DNA from 3 places in the Mesorhizobium sp. M1342 genome. Region 2 is predicted to be linked to each of the others. Evidence: riboswitches for the same ligand, from Rfam matches in the RefSeq annotation. Region 2 holds a riboswitch; each other region holds the start of a gene.
What was found. Region 2 has a riboswitch for cobalamin ahead of NKH06_RS13260 (ABC transporter ATP-binding protein). Riboswitches for the same ligand answer to the same signal wherever they lie in the genome.

Region 1 (9,926 bases), on a different contig from region 2:
TCCAGGACGCATTGCTCGACGTCACCCGCTTCTGGCTGGAGCGCGGCGTCGATGGTTTCCGGCTCGACACCATCAATTTCTACTTCCACAGCCAGGGCCTGGAAAACAATCCGCCGCTGCCGCCGGAAGAGCGCAACGACCAGACCGCGCCGGCGGTCAACCCCTACAACTACCAGGACCATCTCTACGACAAGAGCCGCCCCGAGAACCTCGGCTTCCTCGAACGGTTCCGTGCCCTGCTCGATGAATATCCGGCAACCGCAGCGGTCGGCGAGGTCGGCGATTCGCAGCGCGGGCTTGAAGTGGTTGCCGCCTACACCGCCGGCGGCAAGCGCGTGCACATGTGCTACTCCTTCGATTTCCTGGCGCCGGAAAAGATCAGCGCGGGCAAGGTCCGCTCGGTGCTGGAATCCTTCGGCAAGGTCGCCAGCGACGGCTGGTCGTGCTGGGCCTTTTCCAACCATGACGTGATGCGCCCGGCCTCGCGCTGGGCGGCCAATGAGGCCGACCCGATCGCCTACCTCAAGGTCATCTCGGCGCTGCTGATGTCCCTGCGCGGCTCGGTCTGCATCTATCAGGGCGAGGAGCTTGGGCTCGGCGAAGCCGACCTTCGGTTCGAGGATCTGCAGGACCCCTATGGCATTCGCTTCTGGCCGGAATTCAAGGGCCGCGACGGCTGCCGCACACCGATGGTGTGGGAAGGCAGCGCCAAAAATGGCGGCTTCTCCTCGGCAAAGCCCTGGCTACCGGTGCCGGCCAAGCATCTGTCGCAAGCGGTCGATGTCCAGCAGGACGACGAGACTTCGCTACTCGAGCACTACCGGCGCTTTCTCAGCTTCCGGCGCGCCCATCCGGCGCTGGCCAAGGGCGATATCAATTTCATCGAAAGTGAGGGCGACACCGTCGCCTTCACACGCCGCGCGGGCAACGAGCAGATCGTCTGCATCTTCAATCTGGGAGCCGGGCCGGCCAAGGTTGACCTTGGCGGCCGATCGCTGCAACCTCTGCCCGGGCACGGATTTTCGGGGCAGGCGAACAGCGGTTCCATCGAGCTTGGCGGCTACGGCGCCTGGTTCGGGCGTCTCGACTGAATTTCCAATCACTGGAGGAAACCAATGGCCGATGTCACGCTAAGACAAGTGAAGAAGTCCTACGGCAATCTGAACATTCTCCACGGCATCGATCTCGATATTAAGTCGGGCGAGTTCATCGTCTTCGTCGGCCCGTCGGGCTGCGGCAAGTCGACATTGCTGAGATCGATCGCCGGGCTCGAGGAAATCACCTCCGGCGAACTCAGAATAGCCGGCGAAGTGGTGAACGACGTGCCGCCGTCGAAGCGCGGCATCGCCATGGTGTTCCAGTCCTACGCGCTCTACCCGCACATGACCGTCTACGACAACATGGCGTTCTCGATGAAGATCGGCAAAGAGAACAAGGCCGAGATCGACCGCCGCGTGCGTCAGGCCGCCGAGATCCTGCAATTGACCAAATATCTCGACCGCCTGCCCAAGGCGATGTCAGGCGGCCAGCGCCAGCGCGTCGCCATCGGCCGCGCCATCGTGCGCAATCCGAAGGTGTTCCTGTTCGACGAGCCGCTTTCGAACCTCGACGCCGCGCTGCGCGTCGCCACCCGCATCGAAATCGCCAAGCTCAAGGAATCGATGCCCAACACGACCATGATCTACGTCACCCACGATCAGGTCGAGGCGATGACGCTGGCCGACCGCATCGTGGTGCTCAAGGACGGCCATATCGAGCAGGTCGGCACGCCGATGGATCTCTACAAGAAGCCCGGCAATCTGTTCGTTGCCCAGTTCATTGGCTCGCCGGCCATGAACATCCTGCCCGCGACCATCGAAAAGACCGGCAATCCGACCGTCGTCAGCCATGTCGGCGGACGCAAGGCAACCGTGCCGATCGCAACGCCTGCTTCGGCGAAGGGTGCTGCGGTGAGCTTTGGCGTGCGGCCGGAGGACCTGATCATCGCCAGCGGCGCGGACTATCTGTTCGAGGGGACGGTCGACTATCTCGAGCAGCTCGGCGAGGTTCAGCTGGTCTATGTCGACATCGGTCGCGCCGACCTGCCGCTGGTGACCAAGCTGCCCGGCAATGTCGAGGTCAAGCGTGGTTCGACATTGCGGCTGAGCGCCAATGGCGAGGACCTGCATATCTTCGACGCTGACGGACGGTCGTTTGCCCTTCATGAGGCTGAAGCGAAGGCGGCCTGAGGCAGGAACGCGTCTCGGACGCAAAAGAGCGGCGGGCTAGGCCCGCCGCTCTTTTGTTGAAGATCAGCTTCGGCTGTTAACGGCCGAAGAGGTTCCGGTCGCTGCCCTGAGGGGCGGACTTCTCCACGTCGCCCGACGAATTGAGCAGCTTCTCGACGAGGCCACCGCTGTTGCGGACCGAGCTCGTATGCGCGCTGTCAACCGAAGTAACCGCAGGCTGATTGGCGCCGTTGGAGCCAAAGTTGTCGCTGCCGGCGAACGCGCTGCCGGTGATGGCCAGAACGGCGGCGGCAGCAATAAGGATCTTGTTCATTTTAATCTCCTGAATTCTGGATTTCGCCAGGACGGCAGACACAGCTGCCGTCGCTTGCGAATTGGTTATTAGCGACCGAAGAGGTTACGGTCGCTGCCCTGAGCGGGCGTCTGGGCAGTCGATTCCGCGGTCTTGGTGGAAGCCGTGTACGACTGGTCCACCGTGGCGGCAGGCTGGTTGGAGCCGTTCGAACCGTAGTTGTCGCTGCCGGCGAAAGCGCTGCCGGAGATGGCCAGAACGGCGGCGGCAGCAATGAGGATCTTGTTCATCTTAAATACTCCTGAATGTCTGAATTTCGCCAGGGCGGCGGGCGAGCCCGCCGTCGACTGGGAATCGGCTGTTAGTTGTTGCCGAAGAGGTTGCGGTCAGCACCCTGGGCAGGCGCCTGAGCAGCCGGTTCCGACTTCTTGGTCGAAGCGGTGTACGAGCTGTCGACAGCAGTGGCTGCCGCGGCGTTCGAACCGTAGTGGTCGCTACCAGCGAAGGCGCTGCCGGAAATGGCCAGAAGGGCTGCGGCAGTGAGAATGATCTTTTTCATTTTTGTACTCCAGTATCGTCTTTTTCCGTCCGTCTAGCGGCGTGTCTTGGAAATGAAATCGCGTCGTTCGGACAGCCCCGATGTGGGAGGGCAACCCCGCCTTTTCCAATCACGAAGTTGTTCCGTGTGGACCATGAATCCACACCTTGAAATTGTGCCAAGGGAATCTACGGGTATATTTTTCTTCTTTAAATCAGCATGTTAAGTGTAACCGCTGGATGGATCACTGACTGTTTCAGAGGCCCAGCGTTCACACCGTCCTGCACGCACCGTCAACAGAAACGAACCGTTCGGTTCGATTTTAGATCGAGCTAATAGTCACTTTTCGAAACCGTTAACCTTTTTTGACCCCGCCAAGGGGTCCGATTCGGGGATATCGCAGCCGGCAAAATGGTCATCCGGGAGGTGGATTTCAGCCCGCGACGGTCTGCGGGAACGTTCGCAGGCCGTGTCGCGCCGCATGGATACGATGTCGTTTTCATGCCGACGGCGCGCCCCCGATCGTGGTTAGATCATACCATCTCAGGTGCCGCTTCGTGACGACGAGGCGGAGAATTGGGAAGCCGGTCAGAATCCGGCGCTGCCCCCGCAACGGTGGTGGAGTTCAAGTCGCAACGGGAGACCACTGGGCAACTGCCTGGGAAGGTGTCGCGATGGTCCGCAAGGACAACTCCAGAGCCCGGAAACCAGCCCGAGATTGTTAGACTCGACTGATCGCGGTGGGCGGTCAAGAGGTGGATAGCGCATGTCTGGCACCTAGCCGGCCTGCGTTTCAATCCTTCCTCCATCACCACCAGTTCAGTCCTTAGAAACGAGGACAGGACATGGATACCCGCAACGACATGCTGAGGCTCCTGAAGGGGCGCCGGCAAGGCTTTTCGCTGGAGCAGCCCTTCTACACCGATCCGGACTACTTCAAGCTCGACATGGAGCTGATCTGGTATCGCGACTGGCTGTTCATCGGCCATGATTGCGAACTGCCGAAGCCGGGCAGCTACATCACCGTGCAGATCGGCGACTATCCGGTGGTCCTTGTCCGCGACCAGCACGGCAAGATCAACGCCTTCCACAATTCCTGCCGCCATCGCGGCAGCCGTGTATGCAACACGGAGAAGGGCACGGCGGCAAAGCTCGTCTGCCCCTATCACCAGTGGACCTATGAGCTGGACGGCCGCCTGCTGTTTGCCCGCCAGATGGCCGACGGTTTCGACAAGAGTGATTTCAGCCTGAAGCCGGTCGCCTGCGAGAGCGTCGGCGGCTACATCTTCATCTGTCTGGCCAAGGAGCCGGCGGATTTCGCGCCGATGCGGGCGATGATCGAACCCTATCTTTTGCCGCACCGGTTGCGTGAAGCAAAGATCGCCTTCGAGAGCACGATCGTCGAGAAGGGCAACTGGAAGCTGGTCTGGGAAAACAACCGCGAGTGCTATCACTGCGCCGCCAATCATCCTGAGCTGTGCAAGACCTTCCCCGAGGCTCCGACCGTGACCGGCGTCAACGGCGCCGACAGCGACCCTGAAATGGTCGCGCACTGGGCCAAATGCGAGGCATCAGGCCTGCCGAGCAAATTCCGCATCGATCCGGCAGGGCAGTACCGCGCCACCCGCGCGCCGCTGCTGCGCGATGCCGTCAGCTACACCATGACGGGAAAACGGGCGGTCCAGAAGAACCTGTCCGACAGCGTTTCAACCGACCGCATCGGCTCCTTGCTGCTTTATCATTATCCGACAACCTGGAACCATATCCTCGGCGACCATGCCGTCACCTTCCGCGTGCTGCCGATCAGTGCCACGGAAACCGCGGTGACGACAAAATGGCTCGTCCACAAGGATGCGGTCGAAGGCGTCGACTACGATCTCGCTGAGCTCACCCATGTCTGGACCGAGACCAACGACCAGGACCGTCGCATCGTCGAGGAAAACGCCTTCGGCATCTTGTCGCCGGCCTACGAACCAGGCCCCTATTCGGAGCTGCATGAGGGCGGCGTGATCCAGTTCGTCGAGTGGTACGCGTCGTTCATCGGACCGCGCCTTGCAGAAGGCGACCGGCCGGCCCTGCGCAGCGTCGCCTAGCCCAGGGGACAAGAGGATGAATGCGATGACGGACCTTGGCCTCTATCGCCATCTCGACCAGATGACGCCCTGGAACGACAGGCTGCAGGTGCTGGAAGTGATCGGCGTCAGTGACGAAGCGCCTGACGTGAAGACCTTCACCTTCCGCTCCGACAACCAGACCTGGTTCCGCTACAAACCGGGCCAGTTCGTGACGCTGGAATTGCCGACATCGGACGGGCCGCTGATGCGCACCTACACGCTGTCGTCCTCGCCGTCGCGGCCGTTCTCGATCGCGGTGACGGTCAAGGCGCAGGCGGGCAGCACCGGTACGCGCTGGATGTTCGACCATCTGACGCCCGGTTCGCACGTCAAGGCCTATGGGCCGACCGGCGACTTCTCGCTGCACAGCCACCCGGCGGCCAAATATCTGTTCATTTCGGCCGGCTCCGGCGTGACGCCGATGATGTCGATGCTGCGCTGGCTGAACGACTGCGCGCCATGGACCGATGTCGGCTTCGTCAACTGCGCGCGCCGCCCGGAAGAGATCATTTTCCGCAAGGAGCTCGAGCTGCTCGGCAGCCGCATGCCTGGCCTGTCGCTCGGCTTCATGATCGAGGAGCGGTCGAGCCGCGAGGGCTGGTTCGGCCATATGGGCCGCATCGACGCGATCCGGCTGCCATTGCTGGCGCCCGATTTCCGTGAGCGCGAGATCTTCTGCTGCGGCCCCGATCCCTTCATGCGCGCCGTGCGCGGCATGCTGGACGCCGCCGGCTTCGACATGGCGAAATACCATCAGGAAAGCTTTGCGGCGCCTGCCGTGGAGGAGATCCCGGCGCCGTTCTCGCCGCCGGCGGACGACGGCGCCGCTGCTGCTGTCGAGGCCGTGACACCAATCCGGTTCTCGCTTTCCGATGTCGATGCCGAATGCGTCGCCGGCCAGACCGTGCTGCAGACGGCACGCGCCTCTGGGGTGCGGATTCCCGCCGCCTGCGAGTTCGGCCTGTGCGGCACCTGCAAGGTGAGGAAGGTCGCGGGCGATGTCGAGATGAGCCACAATGGCGGCATCCTCGATCACGAAATCGAGGACGGCTTTATCCTCGCCTGTTGCTCGAAGCCGCTTTCGGCGCTTGAAATCGAAGCGTGACCGGCTGCGCTCGCCCGGAGCCTGCGCCATCTTGCCAAAAACCCTGCAAATGGTTAGACGCCTGCAACGGTGGGGTTGACCGTAAGGCCCGAAGATCATCTCCGCGGCCTGCTCGGCGGGGGAGCAAATATGCGACAATCCGGCATCTATGCCATTGCCAGCAAGGATATCGTCTTTGAATCCTTCGACGGCGAAGCCGTCGTTCTTGACCTGACCACGGGCAAATATTTCGGCTTCTCTGATTCAGGCAGCAGACTTTGGGATGCACTGTCGTCCGGCGTGCCTGCCTCCGAACTGGTCGGCGCCACGACCGGAATTGGCGCCCTCGATGCCGCCGCGATTGACGGCTTTGTTTCACAATTGCTCGAATTCGGTTTGCTGGCGGCCGTAACCGATGGCGTGGCAAGACCGGTTCCAAGCGAATTGCTGGCTCAGCTCGCCGCTGCCAGAGAGCCCCTCAAGGTCGACATCCATGACGATCTCGCCGATCTCATTGTCGTCGATCCCATCCACGAGGTCGAGGAGCCCCTCGGCTGGCCCGCGGTGAAGCAAGCCAACTGAAGCGCCCATCAGGTTCTCGTTGCCGGACAGCTCCGGAACAGGCAAACCCATGCCGAACATCACTCTCGCAAACTTGGTTGACTACGCACGTCATGTCCTGGCGCAAGCAGAGAGCAGCGCCGCGCATTATCCACTGACCCGCAAGGCGAGCTTGCCGCATCTGGATCTGACCGCGCATGTCAGCGCCGGCGCGTTGGCGGATGCCGTCGCTCATGGCTTTGTCACTGCTCCGGGCAACCGAACGCCTGCCGACATCTGCCGCGTCTTCGTCGCGCATCCCGGCATAGACGGCATCGCGGCACCGGCCAGGTGGGGCCAGGGAGCCTTCACGCAGCATGGCTTCGCCACCCAACTGGCGGAAGCCGGTTTGCGTGGCAACCATTTCCACGACCTGGATTTCTGGCAGTTCTATGATCCGCAACGTCGCGTTGGCGTGCAATTGATGGCTTCGGCCGACGCCTTTCCGCCGTGGGAGCCGGGAGCGCCGCTGCGGGCTTTCCTGCATTGGGAATATGGGGCGCGCGGCATGCGCCTTGCCCATGCCGGCACGCTCGGCGCCAATGGCAAGGGCGTCCTGCTGGCCGGCGCGGGCGGCGCCGGGAAATCCGGAACCGTCGCCGCCGGCCTCCTCAACGGACTGGACAGCGTCGGCGACGACTATGTGCTGGTCGACCTTGCCAACGGCGTGACTGCCCGCCCACTGTTTTCAACGCTCAAGCAGGATCCCCAAGGGTTCGCGCGGCTTGGGCTGAAGCATCGGCTGCCGGCGCATGGTCCGCTCAACTGGCAAGGCAAGCATGCTTTTCACATTGATGACATCGCGCCCCGACCGGTGCCCGAAACTCTGGACATCGTCGCGCTGTTGGCGCCACATATCGACGGTGGCGGGGCAAGTTCGATCGTGCCGGTGTCGCGCAGGGATGCCATGATCGCCTTGGCGCCGTCGGGCATAGCGCAGATGCCGGGCGAGCGGGAGAGCGGCTTTCGCTTCTTCAGCGACCTGACCCGCCTGCTGCCGTGCTATCGTCTGTCGCTGGGGACGCAGCCCCAGGAGATAGCCGGCACGATTGCGGACTTTCTCGCGCGGGGCGATTCGTGAAACTGAGCGTGATAATGCCCGTCTACAACCGTGAACGCTATGTCGTTTCGGCATTGCGCTCGCTGGTGCGGCAACGGGACGCCGCCGATCTCGACATCATCGTCATCGACGACGGCTCGACCGACGGCTCTGCTGAGGCCGTGCGCTCGATGATGCGCGAAAACCCCTGTATCCGACTGTTCCAGCAATCCAACATGGGCGTGGCCAGGGCGCGCAACGCCGGGCTGCGGCAACTGCCGCCGGATGCGGAGTTCGTTTCGTTTCTGGATTCTGACGACATCTCGCCGGCCGGACGGTTCAAGGCCGATCTCGCCCGCTTCGAGGCTACCCCCGGGCTTGAGCTGACCTATTCGCTGATGACGCTGGTCGACCGGATCGACGATGAGCGGCTGAAACCGGCAGTCGACAGCCGCACGATGACGCTTCGGGGAATTTCGCTGAGCGCCGCCGTGTTCAGCAGAGGGCTTGTCGACCGGACGGGCGAGTTCGATGAGGATTTCGAGCAGGCTGAGGATACCGACTATCTGCTGCGCGTTTTCGAGGCGGGACCGAACTACGAATTGTTGGACGCCGTCGCGATCTACTACCGACGCCATGCCGGAAATGTCACCAAGGAACATAGCGGCAGGGTCCGCAACCATTTGCGTGCAATCCACAAGTCGATGCGGCGGCGCAAGGCCGATCCGTCACGGCGAGAGGTCCAGGGCATCTTCGAATTGAAGAGTCCCACCGATTGGCGGATGCTATGATGCTCGACACAATCGGGTCGGATCAGCCAAGCCCGCAACGCTGCTGGAGACGCCGATGAGGCTGAGCGTCATCATGCCGGTCTACAATCGCGAACAGTTCGTTGGCCTGGCGCTGCGCTCGTTGCTCAGGCAGCGCGAAGACATCGATCTCGACATCATCGTCATCGACGATGGGTCGACCGATGGCTCTGCGGCCGTCGTGCGGTCATTGATCGACGAGGCCCCGTGCATTCGTCTTTTCCAGCAGATCAATGGCGGGGTCACCAAAGCGCGCAATGCCGGGCTGAAGCAGTTGCTGCCGCAGACTCGTCTGGTGTCGTTTCTCGATTCGGACGACATCTCCCCGATAGGGCGGTTCAAGGCGGATCTCGCCTGCTTCGAAGAGGATCCGGGCCTCGACCTGACCTATTCGCGCATGACGCTGGTCGACAAGATAGATGGCGAGACGCTGGAACCGGCCGCCGACAGCCACTCCATCACCGTGCGAGGGATCCACCTGTCCGCCGGGATCTTTGCGCGAGACCTCATCGAGCGCACCGGTGGTTTCGACGAGGATTTCAAACAGGCCGAGGACACCGACTATCTGTTGCGTATCTTTGAGAGCCAGGCAAAATACGTTATGCCCGATACGGTGGCTCTCTATTACAGGCGTCATCCCGGCAACATGACCAAGGAAGCCGATGTGCCCTTTCGCGAGTTCATGCGCGCCATTCACAAGTCGATGAAGCGTCGCAAGGCCGATCCCAGCTTGCGCCGGGTGGAGGGGATCTTCGACTTCAAGGATCTCGCGCAGTGGCGGTTCCTTTGATGGCAGGCTACGGCGTCGTCATTCCGGCTTTCAACGCGGCCGCCACCATAGGCGCGGCCCTGAACTCCGTTCTGGCCCAGACGGCAAAGGCGGAGGCCATCGTCGTGGTCGATGACGGTTCAACCGACGATACGGCTGCGGTGATCGATGCGATGAACCTGCCGGTGACGGTGCTGCGACAGGACAATGCCGGACCTGGCAGCGCAACGACCCGTGGCATTGCGGCACTCTCGACGCCGCTCATCGCGACGCTCGATGCCGACGATTTGTGGCTGCCGGACAAGGTCGAAAAGCAGCTGGCCTATCTCGGCCGTCATCCCGGGACAGCGGGCGTCTTTACGCATTGGCGGACGTTTCGCGGCGACAGCCCCGATTTGCCCGATGCGACCAGTGGAGCTGGCTGGTCGCGCACGACGATGATGATCCGCCAGG
Region 2 (9,926 bases):
GCGCGTGACGCAACTTCGCGAGGACGCCGTGATCGGCCTTGTCTTTACAACGCTGTTCGCTGGCGGGCTGCTGATTGCGTCGATCAGTCCGACCTCCGTAAACATCCAGTCCATCGTACTCGGCAACATCCTCGCAATCTCCGACGAGGATGTAACCCAGATCATCCTCATCGCAGCGGTTTCGCTGGCTGTACTGGGGCTTCGATGGAAGGATATGATGCTGGTGTTCTTCGACGAGAACCATGCGCGCGGCGTCGGCCTGAATCCGTGGCGGCTGCGGGTCCTGTTCTTCGTGCTGCTCAGCGCCTGCATCGTCGCCGCGCTCCAGACCGTCGGCGCGATCCTCGTGATCGCGATGGTGGTAACGCCTGGCGCCACCGCCTATCTGCTTACCGATCGGTTCGGCGTCATGATCCTGCTCGCGATGGCGATCGGCGCGGCGACGAGCGCGGTCGGCGCCTATCTCAGCTTCTTTCTCGATGGCGCGACTGGCGGACTGATCGTGGTGCTGCAGACCGTGGTCTTTCTGATTGCCTTCGTCTTCGCACCCAAACATGGGCGGCTCGCCGCACGCCGGGCGGCACGTGCCGCATCGCAGGTCGCGTCATGATGACGATCTGGTCCTGGATCGCCGAACCGCTCAGCCACGAATTCATGCGTCGCGGTCTCGCCGTCGCCGTTCTGGTCGGCGCCATTTGCGCGGTGTTGTCCTGCTATCTCGTCCTGAAGGGCTGGTCGCTGATGGGCGACGCCGTTTCGCATGCCGTGCTTCCGGGTATCGTGCTCGCCTATATCGCCGGGATCCCGCTTGCCTTCGGCGCCTTCGTGGCAGGACTTGGCTGCGCGCTGGCGACGGGCTACCTCAAGCAGCACAGCCGGATCAAGGAGGACGCAGTCATGGGCATCGTCTTCTCAGGCATGTTCGCGTTTGGCCTGGTGCTGTTCGTCAAAGTCGAGACCGACCAGCATCTCAATCATATCCTGTTCGGCAATATGCTCGGCGTCCAGTGGCGCGACGTGATCGAGGCGGCGGTCATCGTCGTGCCGGCGATCCTCATCGTTCTGGCAAAACGCAAGGATCTGTTGCTTTATTGTTTCGATCCGGCCCATGCGCGCGCGATCGGCCTGCCCGTCAACCTGCTGCATTTCGGGCTGCTGACGCTGCTCGCGTTGACCATCGTGGCCTCGCTGAAGGCTGTCGGGATCATCCTTGTCATCGCCATGCTGATCGCGCCGGGAGCGATCGGCTTTCTTTTGACGAAGAGCTTTGAGCGCATGCTCGCCATTGCAGCAGCCGCCGCCATCGGGTCGAGCGTCGTGGGAACGATCCTCAGCTATCACATCGACGCAGCCACGGGCCCGACGATCATCGTCGTTCAGGCCGGCGTTTTTTTGCTTGCCCTGTTCCAGTCGAAGCGCCCAAAGCAACGGGTGCAGCTGGGCATTTCGGGAGAGTAATCGCGGCCCTGACCCAAGCCGCACTCAAAGCCGGTTGCGGATCAGCATGGTGACGACGAAGAACGCGCCGACCGAGCTGGTGATGATGCCGATCGGCAGTTCCTGCGGCGGCAGCAGCGTTCGGGCCAGGAGGTCGCTGGCCAGCAACAGCACCGCGCCGAAGACGGCGCAGCTGGCAACCAGGCGCAGGTGCAAGGGGCCCGCCAGCGGCCGCGACAGATGCGGGATCATCAGCCCGACGAAGCCGATGACGCCGGCGACCGAGACCAGGATCGCCGTCGAGAAGGCGGCGACGAGAAAGGTCATCCTTCGCATCCGCGCCACCGGCACGCCCAGGCTTTCGGCGGCGTTTTCGCCGGCCAGGAAGGCATCGAGCCTGCGATGGTTCCACAGCGCGTAAGCCAGAATGGTGCCTGCTCCCAGCGCGCCCAGCCAGATATTATCCCAGCGCGCCAGGCCAAGGCCGCCCATGGTCCAGAACAGCACGGAGTGGGCGGCGCGCTGATCGCCGGCAAAGACAAGATAGTTGGTCAAGGCGGTGAACATGAAGGACACGGCAAGGCCGGCAAGGATCAGCCGCTCCGGGCCTTGCCCCCTCACCCGCGCAACCAGCAGCAGCACGACGCCGGCAGCCAATATGCCGCCGGTGAAGGCCGCGACCGGCAATGTCCAGATGCCGAAACTGTCGCCGAAGACGGTGATAACGGAAACCGCACCCGCGGCGGCGCCCGACGACAGGCCGAACAGGAACGGATCGGCGAGGTCGTTGCGGGTCACCGTCTGCAGCAGCGCACCGACGACGCCGAGGCCGGCGCCGACGCAGATGGCCAGGATCGTGCGCGGCAGCCGCAGGTCGACGACGATCTTGCCGACCGGTCCTGCCACGTCGTGCCCGCTGAAGCCGATTGCACGGCCAAGCGCGGCAACAACATCGGTCAACGGGATCAGTGTCGAACCATAGGCGATCGACAGCAGAGCGAGAGCGGCGATCGCCGCCGCTCCCACCAGCATGGCCAGTGCAAATGCCGGATGGCGCAAGCCTGGAAATGCGTCGCGTCTGTCAGGACGCGTGCGACGCACTTCCAGGATCTTTTGTTCATGCATGTCGTTGCCCCAAAACCGCTGCGCACTTTTGGGCGACAGGCATCAAAACGCTTCCGGATGCATGGCCTTGGCGATCTTGTCGATGGCTTCGATGTTGGCCGGTCCCGGCGTCAGTTCGGCATAGCGCAGGGCGACGAAGCGCTCGTTCTTGACCGCGTCCGTCTCCTTCATGGCCGGATGCGCCTTCAGGAAATCGAGCAGTTTCCTGTAGCCGCCACCGTCCTGGTAATCGAGCAGGATGAGGAATTGCGGATTGCGCGACGCCACCGTTTCCCAGTCCGTGTTGCCCCAGCTGGTATCCATGTCGGCCATGATGTTGTCGCCGCCGGCGGCTGATATCATGGCGCTGGGGATGGCGAATTTGCCTGCGGTGAACGGCTTGTCCTCGCCGGAATCATAGAGGAAGACCCGCGTTCCCTTGGCGTCGCCGACCTTGGCGGTGATGTCGGCGAGCCGCGTCTTCCAGCCGGAGACAAGCTTCTCAGCTTCGGCCTCCTTGCCGAAGATCTTGCCCAGTTTCTCGACGTCGCCATAGAGCAGGTCCATCGAGGCGGCGGGGCGGCTCTTGTCGAGATGGACGCAGCTTTCCGTCAGCACCAGCGTCTTGATGCCGTGCGGAGCAAGCGTGTCGGGCGTCACTTCACCACCCGGCTTCATGCCATAATACCAGCCGGCGAAGAAAAAATCGGGCTCGACCGCGACGAGGTTTTCGAGCGTCGGATATTTCGGCGCCAGTTCCGGGATCGAACCCTGCTCGGCCTTGAATTCGGGACCGACCTTGTACCATCCGGAGATGCCGGTCAGGCCGACGATCGCCGGCTGCAGTTTCAGCGCGAAGGCCATCTCGGCCATGTTGAGATCCTGAATGACGGCACGCTTCGGCGGCGCGTCGAAGGTCAGCGGCTTGCCGCAGCTGTCGACGGTCACCGGGAAGGCCAGGGCTGTCGAGGCCAGCAGCGAGAAGGCAAGCGAAAAAGCGAGGCGTTTCAAGGGTTTTCTCCTGTGGACGGGATTGATCGATATGTGACGGCTTCAATCAGAATGGCGGCGCGGCACGGTTCGGCATCTCGAACACCGTCAGTTCGCGGTCTTCGGTCGGATGGCGCAGACGCAGCACATCGATGCCGAAAATCTCGCGGATCAGCTTTTGGGTCAGCGCTTCGCGCGGTGCGGCGAGCGCTTGCAGACGGGCATGGTTCATCACCGCCACCCTGGTGGCAAACGGCGCGACCAGCGCCAGATCGTGCAGCACCGCGATCACCGTCATCTCGAAGCCGGCCACGAGTTCAAGCAGTTCGCCGCGGGCGCGCGGGTCGAGATGGTTGGTCGGCTCGTCGAGGAACAGGATCTTTGGCTGCTGGGCGATGGCGCGCGCCAGTTGGGCGCGCTGGCGCTCGCCGCCCGACAGGGAGCCGATGGTGCGGCCAAGCAGCGGCAGCAGGCCGGTCCGGCGCAGCGCATCGACGACAATGTCACGCTCCTCGCTCCTGCGCCGTAGCCGAGCGTGCGGGACCCGGCCCAGCTCGACATAGTCGATCACCGCCAGCCGCGGATCGGGCTGGTCGGTCTGGCCGACAACGGCGATATGCAGCGCCCGCTCGGCGGCGGAAATCCCGTCCAGCCGGCGCCCGCCGAGGTTCACCTCGCCGGAGCTCGGCCGCAGCATGCCCGACAGCATGCGCAGCAGCGTCGTCTTGCCCGCGCCGTTGGGACCGATGATGGCGAGGCGATCGCCAGCGGCCACCGAAAAGCTGACCGCCTGGACCAGATCCCGGCCATTCGCCATGGCGCAGAGGTCATGTGCTTCGAGAAGCGCTACGGTCATCGGCTGCCCGCCAGATTGCCGGGATGGCAAAGCGTGCATGCGATGATGCGATGGATGGAGCCGTCCAACTTTCCGTCACTTTCCAAAACTGGCGACGGAAGGAAGCTGGCGAAGCGGCCGACAAGACCGGGATTCGCGTTTCCTCCCGGCACACCCCGTCCGGTCAACTCTGTGATGGCAGGTCTCCTGGCTCGCGGGTCGTTGCGCCATCCTGCCTTCCCAGCCTTGCCGGCCAGTGGCATTCACGGATTTTGCTCGCCGCTTACAGTTGCGGGGGCAGCCACGGCCTCGACCCCTGGGGATCTCACCGTGTTCCCTTTTCACCCCTCGCCTTTCGACTCGGGGACCATCACCGCTTCAGCGTAGATTTCCCCCAATCGCTTCGCAATGGATTTCTCGGACGGAGTGGTGGGCCGGCTAGGGGAAACATGCATTTCACGCTCTCGATATGTAATAACATTACGCATTTAGAGGATGCCGCCTGGCGCTGTCAAGCGAAGCCTGCCGAATTTGGCTCGTCGGCGGCAAGGGGCGCTCGACCGCTGTGCCATATCGGTGTGCGACTGTGACGGGATCGGTTCGATTGCGCGGGATGCGCAATTTCGATCAAACTGGCCGCGCCAGGAAACGGCAGGATGATCTGGCCAATGCGAGGAGCAAAATGAACCCGACCGAGAAAGCGCTGTGGTTCGTCGAAAGTCATCTGCCGGAGGCGATCTCGCTTGACGATGTCGCGCAAAGCAGCGGCGTGTCGCGTTTTCATGTGACGCGCGGGCTTTCGGCGCTGCCACGGGCCGCTCGGTGATGGGCTACATGCGCTCACGCCGGCTCACCGAGGCGGCGCGCAAGCTGGCCGGCGGGGCGCCCGACATTCTCTCCGTCGCGCTCGACGCCGGCTACAACTCGCATGAGGCGTTCACCCGTGCCTTCCGCGATCAGTTCGGCACCACGCCGGAACTGGTGCGCGCGCAAGGCACACTCGACAAGCTCGACCTCGTGGAGCCGATCCTGATGGACCAGTCCTTCCTCACCAATCTCGAACCACCGCGTTTCGAGACCAGCCGGCCGTTCCTGATCGCCGGCCTCGGCGAACGCTACAGCTGCGAAACCAGCGCCGCCATTCCGATGCAATGGCAGCGCTTCGGCCCCTATATCGGCAACATTCCGGGCGAGACCGGCGATGTCGCCTATGGCGTCTGCGTCAACGGCGACGATGCCGGCAATTTCGACTACATCGCTGGCGTCGAAGTGTCTGATTTTTCCGACCTGCCCAAGGAATTCAGCCGGGCGCGGGTGCCGGCGCAGAAATATGCGGTCTTTGCCCACCGCGAACACATCTCGACCATCCGCCGCACGGTCAATACGATCTGGAACAAATGGCTGCCGGCTTCCGGCCACGAGATATCGGATGCGCCGGAATTCGAACGCTACGGCCCTGAGTTCGACCCACGCAGCGGCAATGGCGGGCTGGAGATCTGGATACCGGTGAAGGCGTAGTCGGTCAGGCCATCGGCAGCGCCGGCCAGCGATCGACTATCCCGCCGCCGGAAAACACCGCGATCGACCCGAACTGCTGCAGCACGGCTTCGCTCTGCGTCGGCCTTAGAAACGCGTAGTCGCCGGGTTTTACGGTCGCGTCGGCGGGCAAGCCCATGAATTGCTGGTTGGAGGACAGGCCGAGCAGCCCATTCGCCTTCATGCCTTCGGGGAAGACGGGCTCGGCCATCCACTTGCCGCCATAGAGATAGCAGCCCTTGCGCGGGAAGCGGCCGAGCGCCTGCAGCAGGCGGGTGACGGCCGGCGGGCCAGGCAGCATCGGCTCGACCATTTTCAGGATCGGCGTGCCGATGAAGGCCGCCGGCTGGAAGCCGTCGAGGCCTGGCGTATCGAAATCACTGGGCAGCACAAAGGCCGAGCCCATCGAAACCTCGTTGGCCATGCCGCCATGATGAAGCAGCGCGGTCTTGCTGCCGCCGATGTTCAGGATACGGCGCTGGTCGGCGCCGAGACAGGCGACGAACGCCGAGGCCTGCGCCGACGCCTTGGCCAATGCCTTTGCCGGTCCGCCGAAAAGGCCGGGAATGAGCGGCGCATGCGCCTCGTAGGCCATGACGCCTTCGCAATGCAGCCGGGCCGGCAACGCGCTCAACGCCTTCGACAAGGCCTCAGGACTGGCGAACCCGCCGCGATGCAGCCCGACATCGATCTCGAAAGCGATGCGCAGGCCGATGCCGAGTTCGCCAGCGAGGGCGCCATATTCCGCCAGTCTCTCCTCGCTGTCGATCAGCCAGCAGACACGCGACCAGTCAACATTACCCTTCACCAGCGCAGCCCTTGCCGCACCGATCGGCATCGGCTTGCCATAGAGCAGATCGGCATCCGGGAACGCCTTCAGCACCGCCTCGCTGATCGGCGGGTGAAAGGTCATGAAGCGCTCACTGCCGAGCGCCTTGCCGATATGCGCAAGCAGCGGCAGGCAGGCGAGCGATTTGTCGACCAACCGCACAGCAAGGCCGGGGTCGAGTCTGCCCTTCACCAGGGCAATATTGCTGTCCAGCCGGTCGCGATCGAGCAGCAGGCAGGGCTGGAAGATGCCGGCTTCCTTCAGCGCATCCGAGAGGGTGGGAAAATAGGTGCTCATCATTCGATGCCGAACAGGCCGGCCATATAGGGCGAGACGAAGCGGTTTTGCGGATCGACGTCGCGGCGCACCGCCATGGCATCGTCCCAGCGCGGGTAGAGCTTTTTCAGATCCGCCGCTTTCAGGCTGTGCATCTTGCCCCAATGCGGCCGGCCGCCATATCTGCGGAAGATCGGCTCTGCCGCCCGCATGAACGGCAGAGGATCGTTCGCTGCATCATGGTGGATGGCGATGGAGCAGGTCAGCCTGTTGTAGAATGGCGAAAGCCAGAACTGGTCCGGCGCGACCGAGCGCACCTCCATCGGGAAATAGACCTCGGGAAAACGCTTCTCGGTCAGCTCGATGATCTCGGCCAGCGCCTTCGGCCCTTCCTCGAACGGCAAATGATATTCCATCTCGTTGAACTTGGTCTGCCGGTCGCTGGCATAGACGTTGAGCCAGTCCTGCACGTAGTCCTCGGCCGGCAATTTGGCGATGGCGCCCAGGATCAGACGGCCACGCAGCGATGGCAGCCAGGCAAGTGAGGTGCGCAGCCTGCGCAGTGTCCTCAAACCCGACTCGTCCTCTTCCGGCGGCCGTGCGGTGGGTGCGGCGCCGCTGAGATCGCTGGCGATGAACTGCGCGTAGCCGGAAAACGGAATGTAGTAGAATTCGGCCGAGCGATGCGCGGCCATCATCGTCTCGAACTCCCGCAGCATCTCAGTGATCGGCAGCACCCATTTGCGGCGCCGCAGCCGGTAGGTCGCGATGTTGTTGAGCGTCACTTCGGTGAGCACGCCGAAAGCGCCGAGTGCGACGCCGATGGCATGGATCATGTCCTGATCCCCTGCCCGCTTGAAGTCGCGAACCTTGCCAAGCCCGTCGATGATCCGCACTGTCTCCAGCTGCGTGTGATAGGCACCGAGTGTCGGTCCCGAGCCGTGCGTGGCCGTGCCCAGCGCGCCGCCGATCGCCTGGCGGTCGATATCGCCCATGTTGGGCAGGCCCTGGCCAATACCTTGCAGGATGCCCATCAGCGCGCCGAGCCGGGTTCCTGCCCGCACCCGCGCCTGATGTTTTTGCGCATCGTGCGAGACCAGCCCTTCCAGTCTCTCCAGGGACAGGATCGTGCCCCGCGATTTCACCAGCGGCGTGAAGGAATGACCGGCGCCGGCGACGCGCACCGGGCCAGGCGCGGTCCGGACGAGATCACCGAGCTCACCGGCATCGCCGGGGCTGGCGATCAGCTTGGGCTCGGCACTTACAAAGCCCGACCAGTTGCTCCAAATGTTTGACATCCCACCTCCCCGCTCAGGCAACCGCACGACGGCGACGCGACACAAGGACGAACAGACCGAGCAGCACCACGCTGGCCACCGCGCTGGCGGCGGCGAATTCCGGCACCGGCCGGAAATCCTTGCCATCGATGAGCAGCGACGCCGCGATCGGTCCGATCGCCAGGCCGAAAAGCTGGGCTGCCGGCACCAAGAGCACAGCGGTGCGGGTCTCGTCGGCGGTGATCGCCAGACGGATCTGGTAGGGCACGATGAACAGCAGGATAAAGCCCATAGCCAAGGCAGCGACCCAGAACGTCGTCAGGCCGGGGCTACTGGCAAGAACCAGGGAACTGACAAGCGCGACGACGCCGATCGCCGCGATGGCAAGGCGATAATCGATGCGCGCCTCGAACGCGGTCGCCGTCATCGCCCCCAGGACCTGCACGGCGAGGCTGGCCGAGACGATCAGGCCGACGGTGCGGCCATCGATGCCGTATTGCGCGCCTAGCGGCTCCAGAAAAGCCCAGACCGCGCCGAAGAACATGAAGTAGCAGAAGACCGACAACAGCGCGGTCATCGAGGGAACAGTCAGCACATTGGCCAAATTCTCTTCCTTGGGCAGGTCGGCATAGTCACCGGGTACGGTGAAGGCGACCGCCAGCGACACGACGCAGACGACGGCAAGAACGATGAAGCCGCCCGCCGACCCGGCGGCCGGAATGACATAAAGCGCCAGCAGCAGGGCAAGCGCGCATTGCGCCAGCGTCTGCATGGTGACGAAATAGCCGCCGATGCGCTCGGCGCGCCGCGAGCGGGCGATCAGTTCGGTGGCGATGGCGACCAGACCGCCCTCGGCGAGCCCGGCCAGGGCGCGGGCCGCAATCAGCGTGCCGGCGCTCGCGGCATAGGCCGTCCACACATTGGCCAGCGCCAGCAGCAGCAGAAGGACGGCACTTTTCCAGCGCATGTGGTGCGCCGAAAGCAGCATCGCCACGACAGCCGAACCGATGGCAATGGCGATCATCTCGGCGGTGGCGACCAGCGCCAGTTCGTCGCCGCTGACATGACCCTCAGTGTAAAGGGCGCCGAGCAACACGGGCTGCAGCCCGAGGATGAGCAGGCCGACCGAACCGATCCACAGGGCAGACGCCAGCTGCCAGCCGGTCGGATTGCCGACCAGCCAGTCGCCGCTGCCTGCATGGCCGGTGTCTGTCGAAGCCAAAGGCGCCTCCCAACGTCCTTGCCGTGCGGCAAAAAAGCTGACAACCTGTCAGTATTTCAGAAACTGATACTTGATCATATTTCTTGTCAATCGGAATTTGAAAACCGTGCGAAAGATCGGTGCATGACGGAATTGAAGAGAATGGCGACCGAGCCGAGGCGCAGGCCCAAGCAGGAACGCAGCCGCGAACGCATCGACGCGATCCTGTCGACGACCATGCGGCTGATCGGGGAAAAGGGTATCGACGCCGTCACCATGAAGGAAGTTGGCATGCTGGCGGGCGGGCCGATCGCCACCGTCTACCACTATTTTCCCAACAAATCGGCGATTCTGGCGATGCTCTATGAGCGGTTTTCAGAGGTCAGCCGGGCACGGCTGACGACGATCATCGCCGAAATCCGCGAGGCGAAAGACGTGATC
Region 3 (9,926 bases), on a different contig from region 2:
GCCGCGAAAACGAGTGGCGCGAGATCGGGCTCGGCGCGCAGATCCTCAAGGATCTCGGCATCTCCTCGATCAACCTGATCGCCTCGCGCGAACGCCACTATGTCGGCCTCGAAGGTTTTGGCATCCACATCGCCAAGACCGAGATCCTCTAGGCAGCTAGCGCCCGGCTCGAAACCGGGCGCTATCTGATTATTCCGCGGCAATCGCGGCCGCTTCACATACGTCCATCTCGCACTCAGTCGTGGCAAGGCTGCGTTGGCCAAGCAGCACCGTGGCCAGCGCGATCGTGCCTGAAGCCACCGACACCCAGAACCCGTTCGGTGCACCGAACGCATCCACCACCGCGCCGGCCGCGAACGAGCCCAGCGCCATGCCGATGCCGATGCCGGTCATGACCCAGGTGATGCCTTCGGTCAGCATCGCTTCCGGCACATGCCGCTCGATCAGGCCGAAGGCCGTGATGAAGGTCGGCGAGATCGCCACACCGCTGATGAACACGGTCAGCGCCAGCAGCGGCACGGTGTCGGCGGCGAGCGGCAACAGCGTGCCGAGCGCGACGAGGGCGACTGCGATGGCGAGCTGGCGTTGCAGCGGCGCCTTCAGGCTGAGCGCGCCGACGATGATGCCGAGCACGAACGATCCCAGCGCATAAACGCCGATGACAAGGCTGGCGGCGCCGGGTTGGCCAAGCTCCTTGGTGATCGCCACGGTGGTCACTTCCGTCGTCGCGAAGGTTGCGCCGACGAAGATCAGGGCAAGCGTGATGATCTGAACCGGCCGCAGGCGGATCGCCGAGCCGCTTGAGTTATGGTCGACCGGCCGCACCTGGGGCTCGGTCGAGCGTTGCAGGATGAAGGCCGCTGATCCGAATGCGAGAAATAATGTGCTCACCAGAACGCCGGCTTCCGGGAATAGGGCGGCACTCAGGCCGACCGATAACGATGCCCCGGCGATATAGACCAGTTCATCGGCCACGGACTCGAAGGCGAATGCGGTGTTCATCTGCGGTCGTCCTCGGAAAATCTCTGTCCAGCGCGCCCGCACCATCGCAGGTATGCTTGGCATGGCGGCGGCCAGGAGTGCCGACACGAACAGCGTCCACACCGGCCAGTCCTGGTTGGCCGCCGCTATGAGGACGGCGAAAGCCAGCACCGCGATGATAGTGGTGGGCACGACGATTCGTGTCTGGCCCAGGCGGTCCACCAGTCTCGATATTTGCGGCGCGACGAAGGCGTTGGCCAGCGCGTATGTCGCCGAGACGGCTCCAGCCAGCCAGTATTCGCCGCGCGCCTGCGACAGCATCGCCACGATGCCGATGGGCGCCATGGCGATCGGCAGGCGCGCTAGGAAGCCGGCGGCCGCAAAGCCCTTGGCGCCGGGGGCACGAAAGATTTCCGCATAGGGATTTTGCATCGGTTGGTTCCTCGACAAAGGACGATTGGACAATTACATACGGAGCGTATGATTATTAGATAGAGCATACGCCGCGTATGTCAATTAGCATACGAAGCGTATGTGAATAGGTCCAGGACACATGCACAAACCCCGCAAGGAGATGATCGCCGAGACGCGCGCAAAGCTTATTGCGGCGGCCCGTCATGCCTTCGGCACAACAGGCTATGCGGAAGCCTCGATGGATGATTTCACCGCTTCGGCCGGGCTGACGCGCGGTGCGCTCTATCATCATTTCGGCGACAAGAAGGGGCTGTTGCAGGCGGTCATAGCCCAGATTGACGGCGAGATGGCGGCGCGCATCAATGAGGTCGCGTCGAGAGCGCCGACCCGTTGGCAACATTTCGTCGACGAATGCTCGACCTATATCGAGATGGCGCTGGAGCCGGAAATCCAGCGCATCATGTTCCGCGATGGCCCGGCCGTGCTGGGGGATCCAGCGCAATGGCCGAATTGCAGTGCGTGCATCGCTTCAATGACCGACCATCTGACCGCGCTGCAGGAGGAGGGGGTCGTTGTCTCCAGCCTCGACCCCGAGACGGCCTCGCGATTGATCAACGGAGCGAGCAGCCAGGCAGCGCAACGGATCGCCAATTCGAGCGACCCCGAAGCGACGTCGAAGAAGGTGGTGACGGCGTTCAAGCAACTGCTCGAAGGCCTGCTCAAGAAGCCGGACCCGCAGTCGAATTGAAGTTCCCACCGGAGCTTTCGTGCCCGGCAGCTGTTCCCGATAGGAATTTTTTCTTGACTCGGTGACCTCAGCTAAGGTATATATTCGTCCATGGTGCTGATTTGCGCCAGTGACCCGCCGCACAGGCGGGTTTTTCGTTTGATGCTCCGTCAGCCGCGCGCCGGCGAAAGGCTCCGAAAGAAAACCGTCAGCCCGAATTCGTTGCCCTTCGGCGTCAAGGGCCGGCAATTGACAATCGCCGGGTTGAGCCCATCCTCTTCCACCATCTCTGAGGCGGAGATTCGGGGCACATGTGGGATTTCGAGATCGGCCGGTCGGTGTCCATCATGATGCGGACCTGGCCGTTCATCGTCTTTCGCATGATCGTCTATTTCGGCATCACACTGGCCTACATCATGGCGACCGGCACCGGTGCCTCGGTCGGCTATGGCGTCGGCCATATCTCCACCGATCCCGACGGGCCCATGTCCTTTGCCCTGTGGGGCGGCGTGGTCGGGTTTGGCATCGTCTCGATCGCGGTCTACTGGATCCGCGAATACATCCTCTACATCGTCAAGGCCGGCCACATCGCCGTCATGGTTCATCTGATCGACGGCCGCGACATTCCCGGCGGTCAGGACCAGATCGCCTACGCCAGGGATATCGTGACCCAGCGTTTTGCCGAGGCCAACACCCTTTTCGTCGTCGACCAACTCGTCAAGGGTGCCATCCGCGCCATCACCAGCCTGCTCGGCGGTATCGCCGCCTTCCTGCCGATACCGGGCCTGAGCGGCCTGGTCTCCTTCATCAACACCGTGATCCGCCTGTCGCTGACCTATGTGGACGAGATCATCCTCGGCTACAACATCCGCATCAATTCAGCCTCGCCGTTCGAGACGGCGCGCCAAGGCGTCGTGCTGTATGCCCAGAACGGCAAGGTCATGGTCAAGAACGCCGTCTGGCTGGCGGTCATCATGTGGGGCGTGTCATTCATCATCTTTCTGATGATGCTGGCGCCTGCTGGCGCAATTCTGTTCCTGATGCCTGGTCAGCTCGCCGGCTGGGCTTTTGTGCTCGCCATCGTCTTCGCCTGGGCATTCAAGGCGGCGTTCATTGAACCCTTCGCCATCGCCTGCTTGATGCAGGTCTATTTCAAGACCATTGCGGGCCAGGTGCCGGATCCCGCCTGGGACGCCCGGCTGGCCGAGGCGTCGTCGAAGTTCAGAGAGCTCAAGGACAAGGCGCTGGCCTCCTTCGGCGGTTCGCGCTGGGGTACGGCCGGCGCCACACCCTGATCCGCTGGGCGGGTGATGTCTGGTGAGGCAGAAACGGTGTTGAGGCGCGCCACGGTGGATTTGAGCTGTGTCTCGCCTTGCCCGGAAAAGGTCTCGCTCATGATCAGCTCCGGCAGCGGCAGCCGCCGTCCCCAGCCATGCGTTTCAAGGTCCGGTTTGGGAGCGAACTCGGAAACACGGCCGACGCAGAGATAGGCGATCGGCGTTACGTGGTCCGGAATGGCCAACAGCCGCTTCAGCGCCTCAGCCTCGATGATGCTCACCCAGCCGACGCCAACGCCCTCGGCACGCGCGGCCAGCCAGAAATTCTGCACCGCGCAGACGGTGCTGTAGAGATCCATCTCCGGATTGTGCCAGCGTCCCAGCGGCGAACCCTTCGAGCGCTGCCGGTCGCAGGTGATGCAGATGTTGAGCGCGCTCTCGCAGATGCCTTCCAGCTTGAGCTTGCGGTACAGCGCCTGTTTTTCCGCCTCGATCGCCGGCAGTTCCTGTTCTCGCGCGGCCAGGAACAGGTCGCGCACCTCCGCCCGTCGTTTGACATCGCGAATGACAATGAAATTCCATGGCTGCATGAAGCCGACCGATGGCGCGTGATGGGCGGCAAGCAGCAGCCGTGCCAGCACGTCGTCATCGATCGCGGTGGGCAGGAAATGGCTGCGCACGTCACGCCGCGTGAACATGGCGCGGTAGACCGCATCGCGCGCATTCTGGTCAAATCCATCGTCAATGGCAGCGGTCATGTGTTCCGGCATCGCTTGTCCCCTTGCGATTGCAGATTCAAAACTGACAGAGCGTACTTTGTGCGTCCAAGTAGACGCACGTCGCTCTGATGCCATCCGCCTGACCACGCGGATGACAATGCCTGCCAGGCCGGTCTTCTGGCTCGGGATCAACCCGCGTCCGGTGCCTTCCCGTCATCGACAGTGGCATTTACCGGCGCGGTCCCCCTCACAGCGTTGGGCACGCCACGGAATTCAACCGTGTTCCCGATTCTCCCGCTTGCGGCGGGCACCAGGCAGTACCAGGGACCTTACGCCGAAGCGCCCGCGGGGCCAATGCCTGCGGCGACGCGAATGGACGCAGTCGCGATTTTCCCCAGTCATCGGCCGCCCGTGCATGGCCTTTGTCGATCCGGGTCACTAGATTAGGACGATGACCACCCGTCTCTACACCCATCCGATCTTCCTCGAGCATCTCACGCCGCCCGGACATCCCGAGCGGCCCGACCGCTTACGCGCCATCGAGCGCGTGCTCGACGACGAAGCCTTTGCCGGGCTCGATCGTATTCAGGCGCCGGAAGGCGACGAGGCCACCATCCTCTACGCGCATCCCGCCGATTTCGTCGCCCGCGTGCGCGCCGCCATCCCCGACGAGGGGATTGCCCGCATCGATGCCGACACCACTGCCAGCCCGAAGAGCTGGCAAGCGGCGATCACCGCGATCGGCGCCGCCAACGCCGCCGTCGATGATGTCTTTTCGGGCCGCGCCGACAACGTCTTCGTCGCCGCCCGGCCGCCCGGCCATCATGCCGAAAAGACCACGGCGATGGGCTTTTGCCTGTTCAACACGGCGGCGATCGCGGCGCGTTATGCGCAGAAGAAACACGGTGTCGAGCGCGTTGCCGTCGTCGACTGGGACGTGCATCACGGCAATGGCACGCAGGATATTTTCTGGGACGATCCGTCGGTGCTCTATTGCTCGACACACCAGATGCCGCTTTATCCCGGCACCGGAGCGAAGACCGAAACGGGCGCCGGCAACATCGTCAACGCACCGCTGGCGCCGCAGACCGGCAGCGAAGTGTTTCGCGATGCCTTCCTGTCGCGCGTCCTGCCCGCGCTCGACAATTTCGCGCCCGACCTGATCATCATTTCGGCGGGGTTCGACGCGCACCACCGCGATCCGCTGGCCGAGATCAATCTGACCGAGGATGATTTCGACTGGGCGACCGGCCAGCTGATGCAGCGCGCGGCACGCCACAGCGGCAACCGGCTCGTCAGCCTGCTCGAGGGCGGCTACGATCTGCAGGGATTGGCATTTTCGGTCGCCGCCCATGTCGGGCGACTGATGAAAGGATGAATGATGGCCGATGAGACCAACGAAGACGTCAAGGCGATGAGCTTCGAGCAGGCACTCGATGCGCTGGAGAAGATCGTCGATGATCTGGAGCGTGGCGACGTGCCGCTCGACCAGTCGATCAAGATCTATGAGCGTGGTGAGGCGCTGAAGGCGCATTGCGACCGGCTGCTGAAGGCCGCCGAGGACAAGGTCGAGAAGATCAGGCTGTCGCGCGACGGCAAGCCGGTTGGAACGGAGCCACTCGACGCGGATTGAGGCTCGGTCCGAACGATGGCCTCGCCTCACCGGTTTTTGGACATGATCATGATCGAGGATATAACTCGTTCCGATTGAAACAGCTCAAGGACAAGAGGAGATACGGAAGCGATGTGCAGAAACATCAAGACCCTGTTCAATTTTGATCCGCCGGCAACCAATGACGAGGTGCGCGACGCGGCTCTTCAGTTCGTCCGCAAGCTGAGCGGAACCACGCGACCCTCGAAGCAGAACCAGCACGCCTTCGACCATGCCGTCGAAGCCATCGCCGCCTCGGCGCGCGAACTGCTCGATTCCCTGGAAACCCACCAGCATCCGCGTAATCGCGAAGAGGTGGCGGCCAAGCTGCGGGCAAAGGCGGCGATCCGCTTTGCCTGATGCGGCCAGGCGGCCTTCGACCACCGACAAGGAGAGTCGATGAGCTTCTTCCCCGGGAAAGACCCTGAGGCAGGCGATGCCTTCGCCAGCGATCAGATCGAATTGATGGTCATACCCAACGCCAAGGATATCGGCGGTTTTCAGGTGCGCCGTGCCCTGCCGACGGCAAAAAGGCGGCTGGTGGGGCCTTTCATCTTCTTCGACCGCATGGGGCCCGCGGTCCTGCGCGCCGGTCAGGCACTGGATGTCCGTCCGCATCCGCATATCGGCCTGTCGACGGTCACCTATCTGTTCGACGGCAAGATCCGGCACCGCGACTCACTCGGCACCGAAATGGTCATTCAGCCCGGCGACGTGAATTTGATGACCGCCGGCCGCGGCATCGTCCATTCGGAGCGTACACCGGAGGAACTGCGTGGCGCGCCGATGTCGGTATCCGGCCTGCAGACATGGCTGGCGCTGCCGGACGACAAGGAAGAGGTGGCACCGGTTTTCGAGAATACCGCAGCGCTTCGGCTTCCCGAGATCGAAGCCGAAGGCGTCAACGGGCGCCTCATCATCGGCGATTTCCAGGGACTGCGGTCCCCGGTCAGGGCCGACACGGAGACGCTCTACGCCGACCTGCGCCTGGCGCCCGGCGCCAGCGTGAAAATCCCTGCTGATGCGGAAGAACGCGCCATCTATACGCTGGAAGGCGAGGTCTCAATTTCGGGTGATGTATTCCCAGCCGAACGGCTGCTGGTGTTCCGTCCCGGTGACGAGATCGTCGTGTCGTCGCAGACCGGGGCGCATTTCATGCTGTTCGGCGGCGCCTCTCTTGGTTCGAAGCGTTACATCTGGTGGAATTTCGTCTCGTCGTCCAAGGAGCGCATCGAACAGGCGAAAGAGGAATGGAAGACGGGCCGCTTCGACATCGTTCCCGGAGACGAGGAAGAGTTTATTCCGCTGCCGGAAAGCTGATGCCCTGTCACCCAAAAGTGGCAGAACGAAATGCATAGACAAAAGACTAGGGCCTGATCCGCGTCACTGACACACATTTACTTTCGCCGGCCGGCGGCCTATTCGCCCATCAACCGAAAGCCCGAGCACCGTGAACGCAACGCCGCATACGCCGCTTCTCGACAAGGTCCGCATCCCGGCCGACCTGCGCACGCTTGCCGAAAGTGAACTGCCGCAATTGGCGTCCGAGCTTCGCGCCGAGCTGGTCGACGCCGTGTCCCGCACGGGTGGTCATCTGGGCGCAGGGCTTGGCGTGGTCGAGCTGACAGTGGCGCTGCACTATGTCTTCAACACCCCCGACGACCGGCTGATCTGGGATGTCGGCCACCAGGCCTATCCGCACAAGATCCTGACCGGCCGCCGCGACCGTATCCGCACGCTGCGCCAGGAAAGCGGTCTGTCCGGCTTCACCCGCCGCGCCGAGAGCGAGTACGATCCCTTTGGCGCCGCCCACTCCTCGACGTCGATATCGGCCGGCCTCGGCATGGCCGCCGCCCGCGATCTCTCCGGCGGCCGCAACAACGTCATTGCCGTCATCGGCGACGGCGCCATGTCTGCCGGCATGGCCTATGAGGCGATGAACAATGCCGGCGCGCTCGATGCACGGCTGATCGTCATTCTCAACGACAACGACATGTCGATCGCGCCGCCGACCGGCGCGATGAGCGCCTATCTGGCGCGGCTGGCCTCCGGCAAGGCCTATATCGGCCTGCGCGATTTCGGCAAGAAACTGACGTCCTATCTCGGCAAGCGCGCGGATCGTGCGATCACAAGGGCAGTCGAGCATGCACGCGGCTACGTCACCGGCGGCACGCTGTTCGAGGAACTCGGCTTCTATCACATCGGCCCGATCGACGGCCACAATCTGGAGCATCTGATCCCGGTCCTGAAAAACGTCCGCGACAATGGCGAAGGCCCGGTGCTCATCCATGTCGTCACCCAGAAGGGCAAGGGCTATGCGCCGGCCGAAGCCGCTGCCGACAAATATCACGGCGTCAACAAGTTCGACGTCATCACCGGCGCGCAGGCCAAGGCGCCAGCCAACGCACCGGCCTACACCAAGGTGTTCGCCGAAAGCCTGGTCCAGGAGGGCCGCGAGGACGACCGTATCGTCGCCGTCACCGCAGCCATGCCGAGCGGTACCGGCCTCGATTTGTTCGGTGAAGCGTTCCCGTCGCGCACCTTCGATGTCGGCATCGCCGAACAGCACGCGGTGACCTTCGCCGCCGGCCTTGCCACCGAAGGCTACAAGCCGTTCGCGGCCATCTATTCCACCTTCCTGCAGCGCGCCTACGACCAGGTCGTCCACGACGTCGCCATCCAGAAATTGCCGGTGCGCTTTCCCATTGACCGGGCCGGCTTCGTCGGCGCCGATGGCGCCACCCATTGCGGCGCCTTCGACACCACCTTCCTGGCGACACTGCCGGGTTTCGTCGTCATGGCCGCCGCCGACGAGGCGGAGCTGCGCCACATGGTGCGCACCGCGGCAAGCTATGATGACGGCCCGATCGCCTTCCGCTATCCGCGCGGCAACGGCGTCGGCGTCGACATGCCGGAGCGCGGCTCGGTTCTCGAAATCGGCAAGGGCCGCGTCGTCAAGGAGGGCACCAAGGTTGCATTGCTGTCCTTCGGCACGCGGCTGCAGGATTGCCTGATCGCCGCGGAGGAGCTAGGGGCTGCCGGGCTGTCCACGACGGTCGCCGACGCCCGTTTCGCCAAGCCGCTCGACGAGGATCTGATCCGGCGGCTGGCCCGCTCGCATGAGGTGCTGGTGACGGTGGAGGAGGGCGCAGTCGGCGGCTTCGCCAGCCACGTGCTGCAGTTCCTCGCCCATGAAGGCCTACTGGAAAGCGGCCTGAAGGTGCGCCCGCTGGTACTGCCCGACGCGTTCACCGACCACGCCAAGCCGGAAAAGATGTATGCCGATGCCGGGCTCGATGCTGCCGGCATCGTGCGCACCGTGTTCGTGGCACTCGGGCACACAGTCCACGCCCAGCGCGCCTGAATCAAAGTCTCAATGACTTGAATCGGTTTGCCGGCCAACGATCTTAACGCGTTGTTTACGCTGACGTTTGGCGCTTTGCTTACCGTGTCTGTTGGCCGTTTTTCAATGGCGCCCTGCTAGATCGTGATCAGGCAGGGAGACAACAACAATGAAAACGCTTCTGTGCGGTGCAGCGCTTTGCGCCGTCATCGTCGCGCCGGCCACAGCCGAAACGCGCTATGATCGCAGCCTCGAAAAGGCGGCGATGGGCATCATCGCTGGCAAGATGGGCGACATCCGCGGCGGCTTTTCATTCAAGCAGGTGCCGCAACTGGTGGTTCTGCCGGCCCCTGTTTCCGCGCCTGCGGTTGCCATCGAGCCTGCACGCGAGCAAGCTTCAGGAGGGCGTGAGGATGGGTTGTCTCCAGCCGTCGAGCGTCCGGTTCCGCGAAGCGTATTCTGAGCTGGAGAGCAGCAAGCCTTGATCGGGATTGCCCGATCGTTTCAATGTGCTTGCCGCTGTGCGGGTGATCTAAGAAGGCGCTGGCAATGCTACTCCGCCGCAACCAACTCCGCTTGCTGCGCCGGTTTCTCGGGGCGCCAGGATTGCGCCGCGTGGCGGGCGCGGTCTGCCAGGGCGGCTAGGCGTCCGCGCAGGTTTCGTCCACCCACCACCGACGACAAGGTCACCGAATGCGTCGCAAAGCGGCGCTTGAAATCCTCGCCGCCGCAGAGAAAATCGATCGTGGTCAAGCCCCGGTCAAACGACCACTGGATGTAATCCATCATCAAGACCATGCCTGGCGAGGCCCGT

Region 1: another riboswitch for cobalamin. It lies ahead of NKH06_RS23845 (aromatic ring-hydroxylating oxygenase subunit alpha); the one in region 2 lies ahead of NKH06_RS13260 (ABC transporter ATP-binding protein).
Region 3: another riboswitch for cobalamin. It lies ahead of bluB (5,6-dimethylbenzimidazole synthase); the one in region 2 lies ahead of NKH06_RS13260 (ABC transporter ATP-binding protein).

Annotation. Positions count from the first base shown of each region.
Region 1 covers NZ_JAMYLI010000025.1:25,874-35,799, reverse strand. The annotation lists gene bglA (beta-galactosidase BglA) at 1-1,091, shown strand, start outside; gene NKH06_RS23865 (ABC transporter ATP-binding protein) at 1,116-2,228, shown strand; gene NKH06_RS23860 (DUF680 domain-containing protein) at 2,305-2,541, opposite strand; gene NKH06_RS23855 (DUF680 domain-containing protein) at 2,610-2,810, opposite strand; gene NKH06_RS23850 (DUF680 domain-containing protein) at 2,882-3,079, opposite strand; cobalamin riboswitch at 3,587-3,788, shown strand; gene NKH06_RS23845 (aromatic ring-hydroxylating oxygenase subunit alpha) at 3,904-5,151, shown strand; gene NKH06_RS23840 (FAD-binding oxidoreductase) at 5,177-6,277, shown strand; gene NKH06_RS23835 (PqqD family protein) at 6,407-6,838, shown strand; gene NKH06_RS23830 (serine kinase) at 6,888-7,937, shown strand; gene NKH06_RS23825 (glycosyltransferase family 2 protein) at 7,952-8,686, shown strand; gene NKH06_RS23820 (glycosyltransferase family 2 protein) at 8,742-9,494, shown strand; gene NKH06_RS23815 (glycosyltransferase family 2 protein) at 9,494-9,926, shown strand, end outside.
Region 2 covers NZ_JAMYLI010000011.1:40,902-50,827, reverse strand. The annotation lists gene NKH06_RS13280 (metal ABC transporter permease) at 1-610, shown strand, start outside; gene NKH06_RS13275 (metal ABC transporter permease) at 610-1,458, shown strand; gene NKH06_RS13270 (FecCD family ABC transporter permease) at 1,483-2,469, opposite strand; gene NKH06_RS13265 (ABC transporter substrate-binding protein) at 2,605-3,552, opposite strand; gene NKH06_RS13260 (ABC transporter ATP-binding protein) at 3,599-4,387, opposite strand; cobalamin riboswitch at 4,547-4,753, opposite strand; partial or broken gene NKH06_RS13255 (AraC family transcriptional regulator) at 5,049-5,884, shown strand; gene NKH06_RS13250 (DSD1 family PLP-dependent enzyme) at 5,889-7,028, opposite strand; gene NKH06_RS13245 (D-arabinono-1,4-lactone oxidase) at 7,028-8,305, opposite strand; gene NKH06_RS13240 (MFS transporter) at 8,319-9,506, opposite strand; gene NKH06_RS13235 (TetR/AcrR family transcriptional regulator) at 9,630-9,926, shown strand, end outside.
Region 3 covers NZ_JAMYLI010000026.1:17,499-27,424, reverse strand. The annotation lists gene ribB (3,4-dihydroxy-2-butanone-4-phosphate synthase) at 1-152, shown strand, start outside; gene NKH06_RS24350 (MFS transporter) at 190-1,413, opposite strand; gene NKH06_RS24345 (TetR/AcrR family transcriptional regulator) at 1,535-2,143, shown strand; gene NKH06_RS24340 (hypothetical protein) at 2,434-3,417, shown strand; partial or broken gene bluB (5,6-dimethylbenzimidazole synthase) at 3,540-4,157, opposite strand; cobalamin riboswitch at 4,269-4,448, opposite strand; gene NKH06_RS24330 (histone deacetylase family protein) at 4,570-5,496, shown strand; gene NKH06_RS24325 (exodeoxyribonuclease VII small subunit) at 5,500-5,751, shown strand; gene NKH06_RS24320 (DUF2277 domain-containing protein) at 5,863-6,129, shown strand; gene NKH06_RS24315 (pirin family protein) at 6,169-7,089, shown strand; gene dxs (1-deoxy-D-xylulose-5-phosphate synthase) at 7,220-9,133, shown strand; gene NKH06_RS24305 (hypothetical protein) at 9,282-9,575, shown strand; gene NKH06_RS24300 (GNAT family N-acetyltransferase) at 9,665-9,926, opposite strand, start outside.